Regions from separate parts of the Thiomonas sp. X19 genome, predicted to be linked through region 1. Evidence: predicted binding sites of a transcription regulator. Region 1 holds the regulator's gene; each other region holds the start of a gene.
What was found. Region 1 encodes sigma-54, which starts transcription at its own class of promoters, with help from an activator protein. Its sites were predicted from a motif close to TGGCANGNAANCTGCTTT; they were not measured.

Region 1 (4,665 bases):
GGGCAGCCCACGCCGTCGATGTTCGGCAGCGCCGTCACCATTCACTACGACGGCAAGAGCGACGTGGTCACATTCACCGGCCAGGCCACGCTCGACCGCCTGAGCGATGGCAAGCTGACGGACCGTGCCCAGGGTGAGGTCATCACCTACAACGACCTGACGGATGTCTTCACCGTGGTCGGCGGCAAAGCCGGCGCCACGCCTTCCAACCCCAACGGCCGGGTGCGGGTGATGCTGTCGCCGCGCACCACGCAGCCCGCAGCCAAGCCCAGCGGGCCGGCGCCGGCGTTGAAGGTGTCGCCAGGCCTGGGAGCGCGGCCGTGAACGCGGCGGTGTTGAAGCCGGTGGAGCCGGCGGCGTCGGCCCAGACCCAGCATGCCGGGGTGCTCAGCATGCGCGGCTTGCAAAAGCGCTATGGCGGGCGCCAGGTGGTGCGCGACGTGAGCCTGGAGGTGCGCGGTGGCGAGGTGGTCGGGCTGCTTGGCCCGAACGGCGCCGGCAAGACCACCTCGTTCTACATGATCGTCGGCCTGGTGCGGGCCGACGGCGGCGAGATCCACCTCAACGGCCAGAACATCACGCATCAGCCGATGTACCGGCGCGCGCGTCTGGGCCTGTCCTACCTGCCGCAGGAAGCCTCGATTTTTCGCGGCCTGTCGGCGGCCGAAAACGTGCGTGCGGTGCTGGAACTGCAGCACGACGCCGAGGGCCGTGCCCTGAAAAAGCCCGAGATCGAAGCGCGCCTGGGGCAGTTGCTGCGCGAGCTGCATGTGGAGCATCTGGCCGACAGTCCAGCCATCGCCTTGTCGGGCGGCGAGCGGCGGCGGGTGGAAATTGCCCGGGCGCTGGCCACCAATCCCCAGTTCATCCTGCTCGACGAGCCCTTCGCCGGCATCGATCCCATCGCCGTCATCGAAATCCAGCGCATCGTCCAATTCCTCAAGTCGCGCGGCATTGGCGTGCTCATCACCGATCACAACGTGCGCGAAGCCCTGGGCATCTGCGACCACGCCTGCATCATCAGCGAGGGCAGCGTGCTGGCGCTGGGCAAGCCGGACGACATCGTCAACAATCCGGCCGTGCGCAAGGTCTATCTGGGCGAGAGTTTCCGCTTATGAGCGCTCCTGCGTTTCCTTGAGCGCGCGCCAAAACCATGAAGCAGTCGCTCAATCTTCGCCTGTCGCAGCACCTCGCGCTCACGCCGCAGTTGCAGCAATCCATCCGCCTGCTGCAACTCTCCACGCTGGAGTTGCTGCAGGAAGTCGAGCAGATGCTCGAGGCCAACCCTTTTCTGGAGCATGAGGAAGGCGAGGGCGATGTCGAGACGCCCGCCGAGGCGCAAAGCGCGACGGAAGCCGCCGAGGCGCGCAAGGAGGCGAGCGATGAGGCCGTCGAACTCAAGCTCGACCGCGAGGACTGGCAGTCCGGTGCCGAGCAGGGCGAGTGGGATACCGCGCCGGGCGAAAACTGGCAGGGCAGTGGCGGCGAGGCCGACGACGACTTCGACCCGCTGGGCCTGGCGCATGTGGGCACCGATCTGCGCGCCCATCTGCGCGGCCAGCTCGCGGGCCTGGGGCTGAGCGAGGCCGACCGCGCCGCGGCCGAGGCCATCATCGACTCGCTCGACGAAGACGGCTACCTGGCCGAAGGCCCCGAGTTGCTGGGCGCCGAACTCGACGCCGAGGCCGGCGAGGAGGAGCGCGAAGCGCTGTGCAGCGCGCTGCGCATGGGTTTGAAGCTGGTGCAGAGTTTCGACCCGGCTGGCGTCGGCGCCACCAGCCTGGGCGAGTGCATGTGCTTGCAACTCCAGCGCCAAGCCCCCTGCCCGGAGCGCGACCTGGCCATCGCCTTGTGCGCTGGCGGCCATCTGGCCCTGCTGTCCAAGCGCGACTGGAAGCGGCTGGCCCGCGCCCTGCAGGTCGACGAGGCCGCGCTGCGCGAGGTGCAGCAACGCATCGCGCGGCTGGATCCGCGCCCGGGCGCGCGCTTCATGCCGTCCACCGCGCAGGCCGTCACGCCCGACGTCATCGCCATGCGCAGCGGCCGGCGTTGGCGCGCGATGCTCAACCCCGAGGTGCTGCCCAAGCTGCGCATCAACAGCCTGTATGCCGATCTGCTGCGCCGCTCGCGCGACGGCGCCGGGCTGTCGGGCCAGTTGCAGGAGGCGCGCTGGTTCGTGCGCAATGTGCAGCAGCGCTTCGAGACCATCGAGCGCGTGGCGCAGGCCGTGATCGAGCGCCAGCAGAACTTTTTCAGCCATGGCGAGCTGGGCATGCGCCCACTGGTGCTGCGCGAAATCGCCGATGAGCTCGGCTTGCACGAGTCCACCATCTCGCGTGTGACCACGCAGAAATACGTGCTCACGCCGTTCGGCACGTTCGAGCTGAAATACTTTTTCGGCTCGGGCCTGTCCACCGATACCGGCGGCAACGCATCGAGCACCGCGGTGCGCGCCATCATCCGCCAAATGGTGCAGGACGAGAACCCGGCGGCGCCGCTCTCGGACGGCGAACTCGCCGAGCGCCTCGCCGCCCAGGGCATCACCGTGGCGCGGCGCACCGTGGCCAAGTACCGCGAAGCCCTGCGCATTCCGCCGACGGCGCAACGCAAGAGCGCGTCCAGCCCATAGGGCCGTGCGCGGGCCCCGTGCGGCGGACTCTGCATCCGCACCCCGATGCGTGACGCGCCCCCGTGAGGCGGGTTCAGCCTTCCCCGCGAATGCGCCGCACCAGCGCCGTGGTAGAGCGGCCGGCGACGAAGGGCAGGATGCGCACCTCGCCGCCCCAGCCGCGCACCAGCGGGGTTTCGGGCAGGGTCGCGACGCTGTAGTCGCCGCCCTTCACATAAATCTCGGGGCGCACCAGCCGCAGCAGCGCCAGCGGCGTGGCTTCGTCGAACAGCACCACCAGGCTCACGCTTTCCAGCGCGGCCAGTACGGCGGCGCGATCGTCTTGCGGGTTGAGCGGGCGCTCGGGGCCCTTGCCCAGGCTGCGCGCCGAAGCGTCGGAGTTCAGCCCCAGCACCAGACTGGCGCCGAGCGCGCGCGCCTGTGCGAGGTAAGTCACATGGCCGCGGTGCAGGATGTCGAACACGCCGTTGGTGAACACCAGCGGGCGCGGCAGCGCGGCCAGGGCCTGCGGCAATTGCGCCGGCGCACAGAGCTTGCGCAGAAAGGCCGGGGCGGGGGGTGAGGTGGATGCGGGGCTGCTGGACATGGCTGGCATTGTCGCAAAGCCGTCCGTGCGGGCGGTACGAACCCGTTCGCGGCAACGCGACCGCCAGCTGCCAACCACGACCATCCGCGAGGACCCGCGATCGGTCGCGCGTCCTCGCGGTGGAGCGCTTGTTGTCGGCGTTCACCAAACTTCACCGCTCTGGGGCGTGCGAGCCGATACCATTTCTGCAACCTTTCCCTTGCGCAGCGGCGATGGCCTGCCGCGCCAGCTCGTCATGTCCGAATCCATCTCGAACCGCTTCCACGCCTTGCTCGTCCATCTGCGCCTGGGTTTAGACCCGATGGTGCCGATGATGCTGGTCGCGGCCATCATCGGTTTTGTCGCCTCGGTGGCGGTGGAGGGCTTCCGCCAGGCGATGTACGCCATCATCCGCCTCTACAGCACGCACGAGCATCTGGTCACCGCTGCCGCCGGGCTGCCGCTTTGGCAGCGGGCCGTCATTCCAGTGATTGCCGCGGTCGTCGGCGGGCTCATCATGTGGGCCGGGCAGCGCTGGATCAAGCGCCCGCGCGGGCCGGAGTACATGGAGGCGGTGCGCGTGGGCGACGGCCTGCTGCCGGTGGTGCCCAACCTGATGCGCACCGCCTCGTCGCTGGTGGCGGTGAGCGGCGGCATCACCATCGGCCGCGAAGGCACGATGATCCAGTTCGCCTCGCTGGTGTCGTCCTTCATCGGCCGCATCGGCCGCGCCGACCCGGCGCACCAGCGGCTCATCGTCGCCTGCGGTGCGGCAGCGGGTTTTGCCGGGGCGTATCACGCGCCGATCGCCGGCACCCTGTTCGTCGCCGAAATCATTCTCGGCGGCCTGCAGCTGCGCGAAATCACCGCTGTGCTGGTGGCCGCGGTGATCGGGGAACTCACCACCCAAAGCCTGTTCGCCACCGGCCCGCTCTACCTGGCGCACATGGTGCCGCCCATCAGCTTCATCGACCTGCTCGACGCCTCGCTGCTCGGCCTGCTGGCCGGCTTCATCGGTCCGGCCTTCCTCTGGCTGCTCGACACCGCGCGCCGCAAGTATCAGCCACTGGTTGGCTTCCTGCCGCTGCGCATGGGCCTGGCCGGCCTGTTCATCGGCCTGCTGTCCCTGCTCATGCCGCAGGTCTGGGGCAATGGCTACAGCGTGGTGCAGTCCTTCCTGGTCGATCACTGGACGCTCACGGCCGTGGCCGCGGTGTTCGTGTTGCGCATGCTCGCCGTCACGGCGGCGAGCGCCGCCGGCATTCCGGGCGGCGTGCTCACCCCCACGCTGGCGCTCGGCGGCGCCATGGGGCTGATGGTGTCGCATCTGTTCCTCGTGCCCGAAGCCAGCCACTCGCAGGCGCTGTGGACCCTGGTGGGCATGGGCAGCCTGCTGGCCGCCACCACCCACGCCCCGGCGATGTCGGCCATCATGGTGTTCGAGATCACGCGCAACTACAACGTGGTGATG
Region 2 (4,665 bases), 3.5 Mb from region 1:
ACTCGCGCATGAATTCGCGGCCCAATTGCAGTTGCTCGTCAAGCGCGGGATCGTAAGGCGTGAGCGTGACGCCATTCGCCGCCTCGGTGACGAACACCATGTCGCCTTTTTCCAGCTTGAGGCGAGCGAGGAGTTCCTTGGGCAGAATGACGCCGACGGAATTGCCGATCTGGGTGAGTTTGAGGGCGGACATGCTGTTCTCCTGACGCCTGGGTGATGATGTTATAACAATTGTTATATTAAGCCCTGCCCCGCTTTCTTGCAAACTTTCCCCAAGCCACCGCCATGCTCACCGTCAACAAACACCTTCCCGCCGCCCGCGGCCTGGCCCCGGCGCTGATCAAGCGTGCCGCAAGCGTCGGCCTGGATTGGGACACGCGCAGCAAAAGCCGCTTCGACGCCCACGACAGCGCTGGGCGTCACTTGGGCGTGTTCCTGCCGCGCGGCACCGTGCTGCGCGGCGGCGACGCGCTGGTGGCGGAGGATGGCTCGCTGATCCGCATCGAGGCCGCGCCGCAAGCCGTGCTGCAGGTGCGGGCCTGCCAGGCCCGCGGCACCGCCACGGATCTGCCGCGCGCCGCCTACCACCTTGGCAACCGCCATGTGCAGCTCGAAGTCCAGGCCGATTGCCTGCAGTTCGAACCCGACCCGGTGCTGGCCGACATGCTGCGGCGCATGCACCTGATCGTCACCGAGGCGCTGGCTCCGTTCGAGCCGGAGGCGGGGGCGTATGGGGAGGGCGGTGGGCAGCATCACGATCATGCGCACGAGCACGAACACGAGCATGGACACAAGCATGGACATGACCACGCGCATTGAGGGCGAAGGCGTGGCGGGCGATGCTCCCCACCCCAGCCCTCCCCACTCGTGGGGAGGGGGCGAAGGCCCATCCCCGCCACATCACGAAGGCCGGAACGAGCCACCCCTTCCTCGCACAGAGCAACACAACACTTCGCTGCCCGAAGCACACAACCCCACCCCCCTGCTGTCCATGATGTGGCTGTCCTCTCCCGCCCTGCCGGTGGGCGGATTCAGCTATTCCGAAGGACTGGAAGCAGCGGTTGACGCAGGTTTGGTCACCGACGAAGCCCAGACCCTGCAATGGCTGCGCGGCCAACTTCAACTGACGCTCGCGCGCAGCGAACTTCCCGCAGCCTGCGCCGCCCATGCCGCGTGGGAAGCCGGCGATTGCGCCGCGCTGCAAGCCATCCAGACCTGGGTGCTGGCCACGCGCGAGAGCGCCGAGCTGCGCCAGCAAAGCCAGCAGATGGGCCGCTCGATGCTGGAATGGTTGCGCCATCTGCGCCCCGGCCACCCTGCCCTGGCGCTGGCGGCGCAAATCGCGCCCGCCCCCGCCTGGCCGCTGGCCTTTGCGCTGGGCGGCCTCGCGCTGGGGCTGGACACCGATCACATGGCCCACGCGCTCGCCTTTTCCTGGCTGGAGAATCAGGTGCAGGCGGCGATGCGCGCCGTTCCCCTGGGCCAGAGCAGCGGGCAGCGGCTACTGGCCGCGCTCACGCCCGACATCCCCGCCGCCGTGGCGCAGGCACGAAACCTGCAGCACCGCATGGACCACTGGCAGAGCTTCTCGCCCATGCTGGCCATTCTCAGCAGCCGTCACGAAACCCAATACTCCCGCCTGTTCCGATCATGAGCGCACAACCTTCCACACCCCCCACCTCGCCCCTGCACCACATTGCCCGCCGCAGCAAGCGCCTGCCGCCGCTGCGCGTGGGCATCGGCGGGCCGGTGGGCTCGGGCAAGACCACCCTGCTCGAAATGCTGTGCAAGGCCATGCGCGCCCAGTACGACCTCGTCGTGGTGACCAACGACATCTACACCAAGGAGGACCAGCGCCTGCTCACCGTGGCGGGTGCCCTGGAGCCCGAGCGCATCATGGGGGTGGAGACGGGCGGCTGCCCGCACACCGCGATCCGCGAGGACGCGTCGATCAACCTCGAAGCGGTGGACCGCATGCTGGAGCAGTTCCCCGACGCCGACATCGTGTTCATCGAGTCCGGCGGCGACAACCTCGCCGCCACCTTCAGCCCGGAACTGAGCGACCTCACCATCTATGTCATCGACGTCGCCGGCGGCGAAAAAATCCCGCGCAAGGGCGGCCCCGGCATCACCAAGAGCGACCTGTTCGTCATCAACAAGACCGACCTCGCCCCCCATGTTGGCGCCAACCTCGACGTGATGCGCGCCGACACCGTGCGCATGCGCACGGGCGCAAGCGGCCTGCGCCCTTTCGTGATGACCAATCTCAAAACCCTGGAGGGGCTGGACGCGGTGGTGCGCTTCATCGAAACCAAGGGGCTGTTGCAAGTGGCCTGATGCAACGCGAACCACGCAACAGCCTTGGCGCTGCGCCCCATCCCCCGCCCAACCCATCGCACATGAACACCACGACACCCCGCCTGCTGCTTCTCGCCCACGGCTCGCGTCAGCCGGAATGGGCGCGGCCTTTCGAGGCTGTGCTCGCCGCCGTGCGCGCCAGCCGGCCCGAGTTGCGGGTTGAGCTGGCCTATCTCGAATCCATGCAGCCATCCTTGGCGCAGGCGCTGCTCGAGGCGGGCGCGGCGGGCTGCACGCAACTGCATCTCGTGCCGCTGTTCCTCGGCGCGGGCGGTCATTTGCAGCGCGACATTCCGCAAGCGGTGCGCGATGCCCAACTACAGCACCCCCATCTCACGGTGCGCGTTGCGGCCGCGGCTGGCGACAGCCCGGACATCGTCGCCGCGCTGGCGGCCTACGCGCTGCGTTGCGCGCAGGGCTGAGCCGAGGCGGCGCACTGCGCAACAGGCCCTAGCGGTCGATCGACGACAAGAACCGGCGCAACTCCGGGGTCTGGGGCGAGGCGAACAACTGCTCGGGCGCCCCCATTTCATGAATGCAGCCCGCGTGCGTGAAGGCCATGCGGTCAGACACTTACCCATCCATCGCCGTGCCAGGGTCTTGAGGTCCGGCGAGGAAAGAAGCCGGTTTCTGCGCGCTCCGAGACGAGCAAACTCCAGACTGTCCACCGATGCGCCCGACAGCGGCAGGGCACGGAATTTGCTCGCGTGAGCCGTGCCATGGCCCGCTCTCGCCCCCCAAGCTCTGCTCCCCACATCCTGCAGCGCACCCTGAAGGTTGCCGTCATTTCGCCCGACCCCGCGCTGGGGAAGGACGATGCCGACCACCAGCGCCAGGCGCAGCGTTGTGCCGCGCTGGTGCATGGACTGCAGGATGCGGGCTACGAGGTGGTGGCGGTGCTGCCGGCTTCGCCCGACCTGGACGAGCGCATCGCCGCCGCCGCGCCGGACCTGGTCATCGTCGATGCCGAATCCGGCGTGCGCGACTTGCTGGAGCATGTGGTGCTGGCCTCGCGCGACACGCCCCGGCCCATCGTGCTGTTCACCGACGACGACGACACCGGGACCGCCCAGCTCGCCATTGCCGCCGGAGTCACCGCGTATATCGTCGACGGGCTCAAGCCCAGCCGCGTCAAGCCGGTGATCGAAGTGGCGCTGGCGCGCTTCGAGCGCGAGCAGGGACTGCGCGCCGAACTCAGCGAGGCACGGCTTCAACTCTCCGAGCGCAAGCTGGTGGAGCGCGCCAAGGGCATCGTGATGCAGCGCCAGGGCTGCAGCGAGGAGGAAGCCTTCGGCCGCATGCGCAAACTGGCGATGGAGAAAGGGCTGAAGCTCGCCGAGGTGGCGCAGCGCATTCTGGACACGGTCGGGTTGATCTGAACGTGGCGCACGCAGGCAGCGGTTGCCGATACCCATAGGAGTTGGCACCAGATGCGAGCATTCTCGCCTGCGTCGGCGCACTCGCACAGTGCGGCGCACCACAAACGACCGCCGCAAAAGCTGGGCAGATTCGACCTTTCCCTCTGAAGCCGGCGGTTTGACGGCCTGGCACGCCTATTGCGTGTAACCAGACGTAGGCCAATGGCGGCTTATGCAGGGACTTCCGGTTGCCGGCGTCTCCCCTCCGGTTTTGGCAACGATGCCTTCAAGAGCACCACGGTTGTGGCTGCGCTTGAGGGCTTTTTTTTCGACCGTCATGCTCGACCGCCCGACTCAACCGCTCCTCTCGACCCGACCCATCACAGGACCTTTCATGCGCAAACCCGAAGACGCCACACCCAAGACCGATGCTCCGGCCCAGCCCGCCCGTCGCGCCATCATGAAGTCCGGGGCTGCAGTTGCAGTCGCCAGCCTGTTGCCCGGGCTGCAGTCCCAGGCGCGCGCGGCAGGAACCGGCTTCGGCAAGCCCGAAATGGAAGAGGTCAAGATCGGCTTCATCCCCCTGACCGACTGCGCCCCCATCGTGATGGCGGCGGTGCTGGGTTTCGACAAGAAGTACGGGGTGAAGATCATCCCGAGCAAGCAGGCCTCGTGGGCTGCCGTGCGCGACAACCTCGTCACCGGCGGCATTCAGATGGCGCATGTGCTCTATGGCCTGCCCTATGGCGTGCAACTCGGCGTGGGCGGGCCGAAAAAGGACATGGCCATTCTGATGGGCCTGAACCGCAATGGCCAGGCCATCACCCTGGCCGATGCGCTGGCCAAGGAAGGCATCACCACCGGCCCGGCGCTGGCCAAGGCCATCGCCGAAAAGAAGCGCACCTACACCTTCGCCCAGACCTTTCCCACCAGCACCCACGCCATGTGG
Region 3 (4,665 bases), 3.7 Mb from region 1:
GCCTTCATCCGTTACAAGACCTCTGAATTCGCGGTGACGAACAAGCGCGTCATCATGAAAGTCGGCTTGATTCGCAGAACGTCCGTGGAGATTGTGCTCAGCAAGGTTGAGAGCATCACAGTCGACCAGGGGATTGCCGGGCGAATTTTCAACTTCGGCTCGATTGCCGTGGTCGGCACAGGCGGAACCCACGACCCGTTCCATCGCATCGCCGCGCCGCTGCGGTTCAGGCGGGCGGTGCAGGAGCAACTGGCTGCGTAGCCAGTCGAGCTCGCAGCGGCTTTCCATGCTGCCGCAACCTTGCACTCTCATCAACCCCCACCGGATGGCACGACGCGCTGCCTGCCCCGGGCGATGGTGTCGAGCGCCAACGCTGCCAACGCCGCGGTGCACATGGGCTTCATCTGGGGCACGGCCATCGCCACTTTGCTCCATGCCATGCTTTGGCATGCATCCACCGATGCACGTGGCCGAGGAGGGGTGCTGGAGCGCATCCACCGTGGGGGCCCTTGTTGCTACATTGAAATCGTCGCGGAGCACGTGGTCCATGGCGTTGTACTTTCGGCTTTGAACTGTCTACCAGCGCCCTGAACGCTGCAACGCGGCACGGCCTTGAGCCAAGCGCAGAACCCGCAGGCACATTGCCGATCGAGCCGATACGGATGCCACGAATCGCTCACTGATGCTGCAAAGCAACAAAACGGTGATGGCACTTGAAATGTGGCCAGGAGGTGCTAGATTAGGGTTAACCCTAATCGCAATGAAAGGCTCCTCACGAGGGAGAAACATCATGAGCACGTTCAAGCAGTTTCTGCAAAAGATTTTTTCAGGCCTCGAATCGCAAGAGCAGCTCGACGAGGACTATCTGGCTCAGTCCGTCGATGTCTGTGACCTCGAGCGCCGCATCCACCAGCTCGAGTATCGCGGCACGGCGCGCGAGAGTTTTCCGCTGCACGCCTCGATCCCCGGGCTTCATCATCGGCGGGCGCTGTGGTAAGCGCCCGCACTCCTGGCCGCCGCGCGCAATCGCCGGCGGCGTGGGCGCAGTTGGGCGACTGCGCACCACTCGTGTCTGCAGCCAAGGCGCTCCTGCGAGCGCCGTTCGATGCGATGCGCGAGCAGTACGCGAGCGCAGTCCGGGCGGGTTTCATCGAGCGCTCGCTGCTGGCCTCGGCCCGTTTCGAGCACAAGCTGGGCGCCCTCGAGCGTGCGACGCTGGGCCCCTGGGCGCGGCGGGTTTGAGCTTCACCGTTCGCGGCCCTGGCGGCCGCGATGCGCGCGATGAACTTGTTCAGCGTCGCCCTAAAGTCCTTTTCGTCATGAGGGTATGAACAATCGTTCGTTGGCATGCGCCGGCGGAACGCCTAGCCTTCCGGGAAGGCTGTCAGTTCGTCAGCCGCACAACCCCAGGAGAGACATCATGAGTTTGCGCATTGGCAGCACGGCCCCCGACTTCACGGCGGAGACCACGGAGGGCACGATTCATTTCCACGACTGGATCGGCGACAGCTGGGCCTTGCTGTTTTCCCATCCGAAAGACTTCACCCCCATCTGCACGACGGAACTGGGCACGGTCGCCCGGCTCAAGCCGGAGTTCGACCGCCGCAACTGCAAACTCATCGGCCTCTCGGTCGACCCCGTCGCCGGGCATCGCCTGTGGGCCCAGGACATCGCCGAGACCCAGGGCATGGCGCCCAACTACCCCATCATCGGCGACACCGACCTGAACGTGGCCAAGCTGTACGACATGCTCCCGGCCGATGCGTCGGGCGCCGCCGATGACCGCAGCGCCGCCGACAACGCCACGGTGCGCAGCGTGTTCTTCATCGGCCCCGACAAGAAAATCAAGGCCATGCTGGTCTACCCGATGAGCAACGGCCGCGACTTCAACGAAGTGCTGCGCCTGCTGGATGCCCTGCAGCTCACCGCGAAGCATGGCGTCGCCACTCCGGCCAACTGGCACCCGGGCGATGACGTCGTCATTCCCACCTCCATCAGCGACGAAGCCGCGAAGCAGAAATTCCCCGGCGGATGGAAGACGCTCAAGCCCTATTTGCGCGTCATGCCGCAGCCGAAGTGAGCGCGGCCGGGCATGCCCGGCAAGGGCAGCGCCGTTCGGGGCGGCGCCTAGAATTTGGGCGCTCCGACGGATTCCGCCCCCTCCATCCCGACCCATGCCCACCTGGACCACCTACCTCATCTTCGTCGGCTTTGCCTTGGCCGCGTCCTTCACGCCCGGGCCGGCGGTCATGCTGTCGATACACAACGCCATGCACTACGGCTGGCGGCGCGCCCTGTGGTCGTCCTTGGGCAACGTCTCGGGCCTGCTGGGCCTGGCCACGCTCAGCGCCCTGGGGCTCAACGCCGTGCTGCAGACCTCCGCACTGGCCTTCACCCTGGTCAAAGTCGCAGGCGCCACCTACCTCATCTGGCTGGGCATGCAGCAATGGCGCAGGGCGCGGCAGGCTTCGCCGCAAGCGCTGGCCACCGTGCCCGGCGAGGAGCGGGCCGACCATCATCCGCGCAAGCTCTACGCCAAGGGCGTGACGGTGGCCTTGACCAACCCCAAGGCCATCGCCTTCATCGCCGCCTTGTTCCCGCAGTTCCTCAGCGCTTCGCGGCCGATGGGGCCACAGTACGCCGTGCTGACGGCCACGTTCATGGCCATCTCGCTGCTCGTGCTGAGTCTCTATGCGGGGCTCGCCGTGCTGACGCGCAGGCGCCTGAACACCTGGTTCGCCTCGGGCTGGCCGCAGCGCGTTTCCGGGACGGTGTTCTGCGCCTTCGGCGTGGGCCTGCTGCGCCTGCACCGGCCGTGACGCTTGGACGCAGGCCGCCAGCCTCGGCGCTGGCGACTTCGATGGCCGTCCAGCCCGGTTGGGCGCGCACCTGGGCAAGGCGGGCGTTTGCCGCTGTTGGCGGCGGGGCCGACAACTTGCGCGCTGGCGCGACAAAAATTGTCAGTCCCTGACCGGAATTGTTGCTGCTGGCGCTGGTGCGGAGGCGCGAAGCGTGAACGGGTTCACGAAATGCAGGCCGCCGCGGGCTGGCACAGATGCTGCTCCTATCGGCATGCCCCTCAGGGGGGACTGTTCACCAACCCATCGCGGACCGGCGTCAACACCGGTGATTCTCAGGCGCGGAGTCCGCGGCTTTGACACTTCTAGGAGCTCTCAGATGAAGAAGCAACTGCAACAAGGCTTCACCCTGATCGAATTGATGATCGTGGTGGCCATCATTGGTATTTTGGCGGCGATTGCGATTCCGGCGTATCAGAATTATGTGATTCGTGCGCAGGTGACGGAAGGCATGTCGCTGGCTGATGGGGTCCAGACTGCTGCTGCAGAATACTACACCAATCGTGGAGTATTCCCATCAAGTAATACATCGGCTGGCGTGGCCTCTGCAGGTTCCATTACAGGCAACTATGTCTTAAGCGTTGGTTTGAGTGCAGGTTCGGCAACAGGTGGCCTCATCACTGTGACATTTAACTCCACCAAAGCGAACAAAGCAATTCAAGGCCAAACGCTGTTGCTTTCTGCTGTAGTCCCAACCGGCAGCGGTTCGATTCAATGGATTTGTAAGGCAGGTACTATCAGCAAAAATTATCTTCCTTCTTCTTGCACCTAAATCGCCTTCTACGGGACTTTAACCCGCCGCAAGGCGGGTTTTTTCTTTATTTACCCCACCGCTCCCTCTGGGAAAGAGAGGGGAAAGGGGGACAGACCCCGTTTTCACGTTTTAAGAGGGGAAAGGCGGACAGATCCCGTTTTCACGTTTTCAGTTACCGTTTTCAGTTATCCTCGCCGCATCGTCGCTCTCCATCGCCTCCCCATGCCACGGCGCCCACGGCTCACGCTGTCCCATGTCCCGCTGCATCTGATTCAGCGCGGCAACAATCGGCAGGCGTGCTTCTTTGCCGATGAGGACTACCGTGCTTACCTCGACTGGCTGCTGGATGCAGCGCACAAGACCGACTGCCGCATTCACGCTGATGTGCTGATGACCAATCATGTGCATCTGTTGCTGTCCTCCGACCATGCGGCTGCGCCCGGGCTGCTGATGAAAACCCTCGGCCAGCGGTATGTGCAATATGTCAACCGCACCTATCGGCGCACCGGTACGCTGTGGGAGGGCCGGTTCCGCTCCAGTCTGGTGCAGCAAGATGGGTATTTCCTGGCTTGCCAGCGCTATATCGAATTGAATCCGGTGCGGGCGCGCATGGTGGAGCATCCGGGCGATTATCGCTGGTCGAGTTACCGCAGCAACGCGCAAGGCGAGGAGGATGCGCTGATTCAGGCGCACGCCGTTTATACGGCCTTGGGCGCGAACACCGCCGAGCGGCAGGCGGCGTATCGTGATTTGTTCCAATTCGAGCTCGCACCCGGACTTGTGGATGAGATTCGCGCCGCCCTGCATGGCAGTCATGCCCTCGGTGATGTGCGGTTCGCCCAAGAATTGCAACGGACACTCGGACGCCGCGCCATACCTGGAATCCCGGGCAGACCGAAACCGCCCTCCCAACATGGGGTCTGACCCCATTTCGGAAAAAAGGGGGGACAGACCCCATTTTTTGTGGATCGCGGCGCTGTCGGCCATCCTCCTGCTCGGCCTGCTGGCGTATTGGCCGGGATTGGCCGGCGGGTATGTGTTCGACGATTTCGG
Region 4 (4,665 bases), 3.1 Mb from region 1:
GGAAGAACTCCGTGGCGCGGCGGCAGGCCTTTTCGACGGGGTGGTCGGGGACATCACACTGACATTGGCGTTGTCCACCGGCTTGCAGTTCTTCGCCTTCACCACGCTCAACATATTGGTGTACGAGTTGTCCGGGCAGCGGTAGACCCGGTTCGGGTCGGTTTCCTGGGCATGGGCCAGCGGGGGCGCCAGCGGCACCAAGGCCAGCCCCGACCACACCAGTCCAAGTGCAAGATTGCGGCGGGGAGTCGGGAGTCGGAACATCGATGACCTGTCAGTGAAAGTTGAGCCGGCTTGGTGAAAATCAGGCTGCAGAACGGACGCGCTTCAGCAGCTTGTATCAGTGTAAGACCCAGAACGCGCTCTGCAGTGCCCGGCCTTTCCGGAATGCCGTCCCTGGACCAAAAAACGACAAGGGGACGGCGAACCGTCCCCTTGTCGTTTGCAGAACGGCGCGCTGTGCTGGTTCAACGCACGCCGACGGGTCACGATTACAGCGAGTAGTACATATCGAACTCCACCGGGTGGGTGGTCATGCGGAAACGGGTGACTTCTTCCATCTTCAGGTCGATGTAGGCGTCGATGAAATCTTCGCTGAACACACCACCCTTGGTGAGGAAGGCACGATCCTTGTGCAGATAGTCCAGCGCCTGGTCGAGGCTGGAGCACACGGTCGGGATTTTTGCGTCTTCTTCCGGCGGCAGGTCGTACAGGTTCTTGCTGGCGGCTTCGCCCGGGTGGATCTTGTTTTCCACGCCGTCGAGACCAGCCATCAACATGGCCGAGAAGGCCAGGTAGGGGTTGCAGGTGGGATCGGGGAAACGCACCTCGATGCGGCGCGCCTTGTCGCTGGGCACATAAGGCACGCGGATGGAGGCGGAACGGTTGCGGGCCGAGTAGGCCAGCTTCACCGGAGCCTCGAAGCCCGGCACCAGACGCTTGTACGAGTTGGTACCCGGGTTGGTGATGGCGTTGAGGGCGCGCGCGTGCTTGATGATGCCGCCGATGTAGTACAGCGCGAACTCGGACAGCCCGGCATAACCATTGCCGGCGAACAGGTTCTTGCCTTCCTTCCATACCGACTGGTGCACATGCATGCCCGAGCCGTTGTCGCCCACCACGGGTTTGGGCATGAAGGTGGCGGTCTTGCCGTAGCTGTGGGCCACGTTTTGCACCACGTACTTCAGAATCTGCGTCCAGTCGGCGCGTTGCACCAGGGTGGAGAACTTGGTGCCGATTTCGCACTGGCCGGCACCGGCCACTTCGTGGTGGTGCACTTCGACGGGCACGCCCATCTGCTCCAGCAACAGGCACATTTCCGAGCGGATGTCCTGCAGGCTGTCCACCGGGGGCACGGGGAAGTAGCCACCCTTGACCGACGGACGGTGAGCCATGTTGCCGCCTTCCATCTTCTCGCCCGACATCCAGGAGGCTTCGTCGGAGTCGATCTTGACGAAGCAGCCGGACATGTCGACGTTCCAGCGCACCTGGTCGAAAATGAAAAACTCGGGCTCCGGGCCGAAGAAGGCGGTGTCGCCCAGGCCGGATGCCTTGAGGTAGGCCTCGGCTTTCTTGGCGATGGAGCGGGGATCGCGGTCATAGGGCTTGCCGTCGCCCGGCTCGAGCACGTCGCAGCTAAGCAGCAGCGTGGTTTCTTCCATGAAGGGGTCGACATTGGCGGTGTTCGGGTCGGGCATGAGCAGCATGTCCGACGCCTCGATGCCTTTCCAGCCGGCGATGGACGAGCCGTCGAAAGCATGGCCCTGGGTGAACTTTTCATCGTTGAAAGCGGAAATCGGCACGGTCACGTGCTGTTCCTTGCCGCGGGTGTCGGTGAAACGGAAATCCACGAACTTGACGTCGTGTTCCTTCACCATATTCATCACATCAGCAACGTGTTTGGTCATGCAAATTCTCCAGTCATGGGAGTGGGTTGGGAAAGGGGCCTGGCGCTGGGGCATGGACCTGCAAGAGGCTGTTCATGAGCACACTGATCGTGTCGTCGACGATGCCGAAAATCTAGCAGAAACCATGCCACGCCTTGGCAAATGGCCATGCCCGGGAAACCGTCGTGAAAGTGGATGGGCAGGGATGATTGCCCGAAAGCCCGGACGCACCAAGAGCGTGCTCGTTAGAGTTTTCGCACAACTTCTGTGCAAATACGTGCTTTCAGGCCCTCAAGTCCCTGTTTGAGTGCATCAAACGCGCCTTCTACATTTTGAGGCTCGCCTTTGACACCCAGTTCGATATGCCGGCCCCATTCCGGGTGGTCCACACTCGGCAGGCTGAACACCTTGACACCGGCATGCTCGTGCTCGATGCGCTCCATGAGCGGAGTCAGGTCCGACTCCATCGCCCCTTGCACGATGACGGCACGCTCGAGATAACTGCCGATGCGGTGCAAATGCCGCAGCGGCCCGTCGAGCACCCAGGCCAACATGGGCCAAGCCATGACCGGGAAACCCGGAACGAAGAAATGCTGGCGGATCGAAAACCCGGGAATCTGGTTGTAGGGGTTGGCGATGATGGCGCTGCCTTGCGGGAACATGCCCATCTGCAAACGCTGCACATTGGCTGGCGAATCGGGCGGCCCAAGCGCTGCCGTGGCGATGCGTTGCTGAATCAGGCGCTTGGCCTCGGGATGGAGTTCAAGCGGCACATCCAGGGCCGCCGCCACGCTCTGGCGCGTGTGGTCGTCGGGCGTGGCGCCAATGCCGCCGCAACTCAACACCACATCACCCCGGGCAAAGCTTGCGCGCAGGGCCATTCGCAGCAAGGCGGGGTCGTCACTCAGATACTGCGCCCAGTGCAGTTGCATGCCCCGCGCTGCCAGCAGTTCCTGGACTTGCGCGAAATGCTTGTCCCGCCGTTTGCCAGACAGGATTTCGTCGCCGATGATATAGAGGCCGATCGCCATGATGGAACGCGAGCTGAGGTGGAAGGGAAACTGCAGGGGGAGGTGCTGCGCACGGCATGTCGGCCGGTGCCGCGGCCCTGCAGCCAGCGTCCTGGATCACGCCGTGGTCACGAGTTGCTCGCGCCCAGCGGCCAAGGCTGCCAGCAAATAATGCACGAACCACAGAGCGGTGAACACGAAACTGAGAACATACAGCCACAGCGCCAGCAGCGTGAGCACCGGCAACAAAGCCAGCACCAGCCAGCCCAGGCCGAACAACAAGGTCGGCAAAACGCTGAGGTAACCGCAGCTCACGCCCATGAGCAAGAGGGACCAGCGATGGTCGCGCAGGAGCTGCCTGCGCTCGGGCACGCTGGCGAACTGAACGACGGCGTCGAAGGCGAACATCTGCGCCGTCATCCAGCCCCAGATCAGCGGCGCAACGAGCCAGCCGACAACTGGAATGAACCACAGCGGCAGGCTCAACAGCAACGCCCCCAAACCCGCCAGCGTGATCCACAGCGACCAGAGAAGCGACTGCACCAGCCGGCCACGGCCGCGCTGCTGCAGTTGCGCGTAACGGGCCCGCGCGACCATAGGGCCCGCCACCGGCATGACCAAAGCCGCGGCCAAGAGCAGGCTCGACAGCAGCAGCGCCAGGATGCTGCAGGCCGTGAGCAGTGCCATGCTCAGGCCTTGCACCGGCTGCGTCCAACCCACCGCCCGCAACAGGTCCAGCAACCAAGTCTGGGTCTGCAGCCAAGCTTGCATGGACGCAAGCCACCCTTCCCAGAACAGGGCATGGGCGACCAGTCCCAAGACTGCGGTGGCTGCCAGCGGCAGCAGCGACAGGGCCAGCATGCGCGGACGCAGGGTATCCAGCAGGGCTCGCCAGGCGGATTGGAGGAGCCGGTTCATCGCGGGAGAGTATCGAAAAAGATGCGCATGCTTTCGATGCTAATCGTCCACCATGACCCGGGCATGGCTCCATGGGGCGTGGAGTTTGTGGTACTTGGACAGAGCCGCAAGCGCAAGCACAATGCCATGGATCGAGTCGAACACAATGGAGATGCACGATGGACCAGACCGAACTGACGCGCGCAGGGCAGCAGGGTGCGATGAATCTGCCGAATCTGGACGCGCTATGGATGCCATTCACCGCCAACCGCCAGTTCAAGGCGGCGCCGCGCATGCTGGTCGGCGCCCGCGGCATGCATTACCGCAGCCATGACGGGCGCGAGATTCTCGACGGCGTGGCCGGGCTGTGGTGCGTGAACGCGGGCCACGGGCGCGAGGAAATCACCGCGGCCATTGCGCGGCAGGCGAGCGAAATGGACTACGCGCCGCCCTTCCAGATGGGCCACCCGGCGCAATTCGAGGCTGCCGATCTGCTGGCCAAGATCGCCCCGGCCGATCTCACCAAGGTGTTTTTCACCAACTCAGGTTCGGAGTCGGTGGATACGGCGCTGAAAATCGCTCTGGCCTATCACCGCGCCCGCGGCGAGGGCACGCGCACCCTGTTCATCGGCCGCGAGCGGGGTTACCACGGCGTCGGCTTCGGCGGCATTTCTGTGGGCGGCATGGTGGCCAACCGCAAGGTGTTTCGCGGCAGCCTGCTGCCCAATGTGGACCACCTCCCCCACACCTATGCGCCCGAACACCAAGCCTTTTCGCGTGGCCAGCCCGCGTGGGGTGCGCATCTGGCCGACGATCTGGAGCGCATCGTGCAGTTGCACGACGCAAGCAATATCGCCGCCGTCATCGTCGAA

Region 2: a site for sigma-54 is predicted at 3,047-3,064, ahead of THIX_RS19540 (ANTAR domain-containing response regulator). Genes of this name have one in related genera too.
Region 3: a site for sigma-54 is predicted at 3,048-3,065, ahead of THIX_RS20925 (pilin). Genes of this name have one in related genera too.
Region 4: a site for sigma-54 is predicted at 2,020-2,037, ahead of glnA (type I glutamate--ammonia ligase). Genes of this name have one in related genera too.

The regions. Positions count from the first base shown of each region.
Region 1 covers NZ_LT605203.1:537,222-541,886, forward strand. The annotation lists gene lptA (lipopolysaccharide transport periplasmic protein LptA) at 1-324, shown strand, start outside; gene lptB (LPS export ABC transporter ATP-binding protein) at 393-1,118, shown strand; gene THIX_RS02595 (RNA polymerase factor sigma-54) at 1,154-2,629, shown strand; gene rfaE2 (D-glycero-beta-D-manno-heptose 1-phosphate adenylyltransferase) at 2,703-3,215, opposite strand; gene THIX_RS02605 (chloride channel protein) at 3,415-4,665, shown strand, end outside.
Region 2 covers NZ_LT605203.1:4,010,188-4,014,852, forward strand. The annotation lists gene THIX_RS19510 (AbrB/MazE/SpoVT family DNA-binding domain-containing protein) at 1-193, opposite strand, end outside; gene ureE (urease accessory protein UreE) at 286-819, shown strand; gene THIX_RS19520 (urease accessory protein UreF) at 992-1,654, shown strand; gene ureG (urease accessory protein UreG) at 1,651-2,337, shown strand; gene THIX_RS19530 (sirohydrochlorin chelatase) at 2,400-2,780, shown strand; gene THIX_RS24410 (hypothetical protein) at 2,809-2,931, opposite strand; gene THIX_RS19540 (ANTAR domain-containing response regulator) at 3,078-3,737, shown strand; gene THIX_RS19545 (CmpA/NrtA family ABC transporter substrate-binding protein) at 4,111-4,665, shown strand, end outside.
Region 3 covers NZ_LT605203.1:4,273,741-4,278,405, reverse strand. The annotation lists gene THIX_RS20950 (PH domain-containing protein) at 1-261, shown strand, start outside; gene THIX_RS24675 (hypothetical protein) at 312-440, opposite strand; gene THIX_RS20945 (DUF3563 family protein) at 791-997, shown strand; gene THIX_RS20940 (hypothetical protein) at 1,069-1,242, shown strand; gene THIX_RS20935 (peroxiredoxin) at 1,421-2,080, shown strand; gene THIX_RS20930 (LysE family translocator) at 2,175-2,819, shown strand; gene THIX_RS20925 (pilin) at 3,178-3,630, shown strand; gene THIX_RS20920 (transposase) at 3,835-4,536, shown strand; gene THIX_RS20915 (tetratricopeptide repeat protein) at 4,526-4,665, shown strand, end outside.
Region 4 covers NZ_LT605203.1:3,638,243-3,642,907, forward strand. The annotation lists gene THIX_RS17550 (hypothetical protein) at 1-264, opposite strand, end outside; gene glnA (type I glutamate--ammonia ligase) at 492-1,907, opposite strand; gene THIX_RS17560 (molybdopterin-binding protein) at 2,132-2,917, opposite strand; gene THIX_RS17565 (EI24 domain-containing protein) at 3,014-3,814, opposite strand; gene THIX_RS17570 (aspartate aminotransferase family protein) at 3,973-4,665, shown strand, end outside.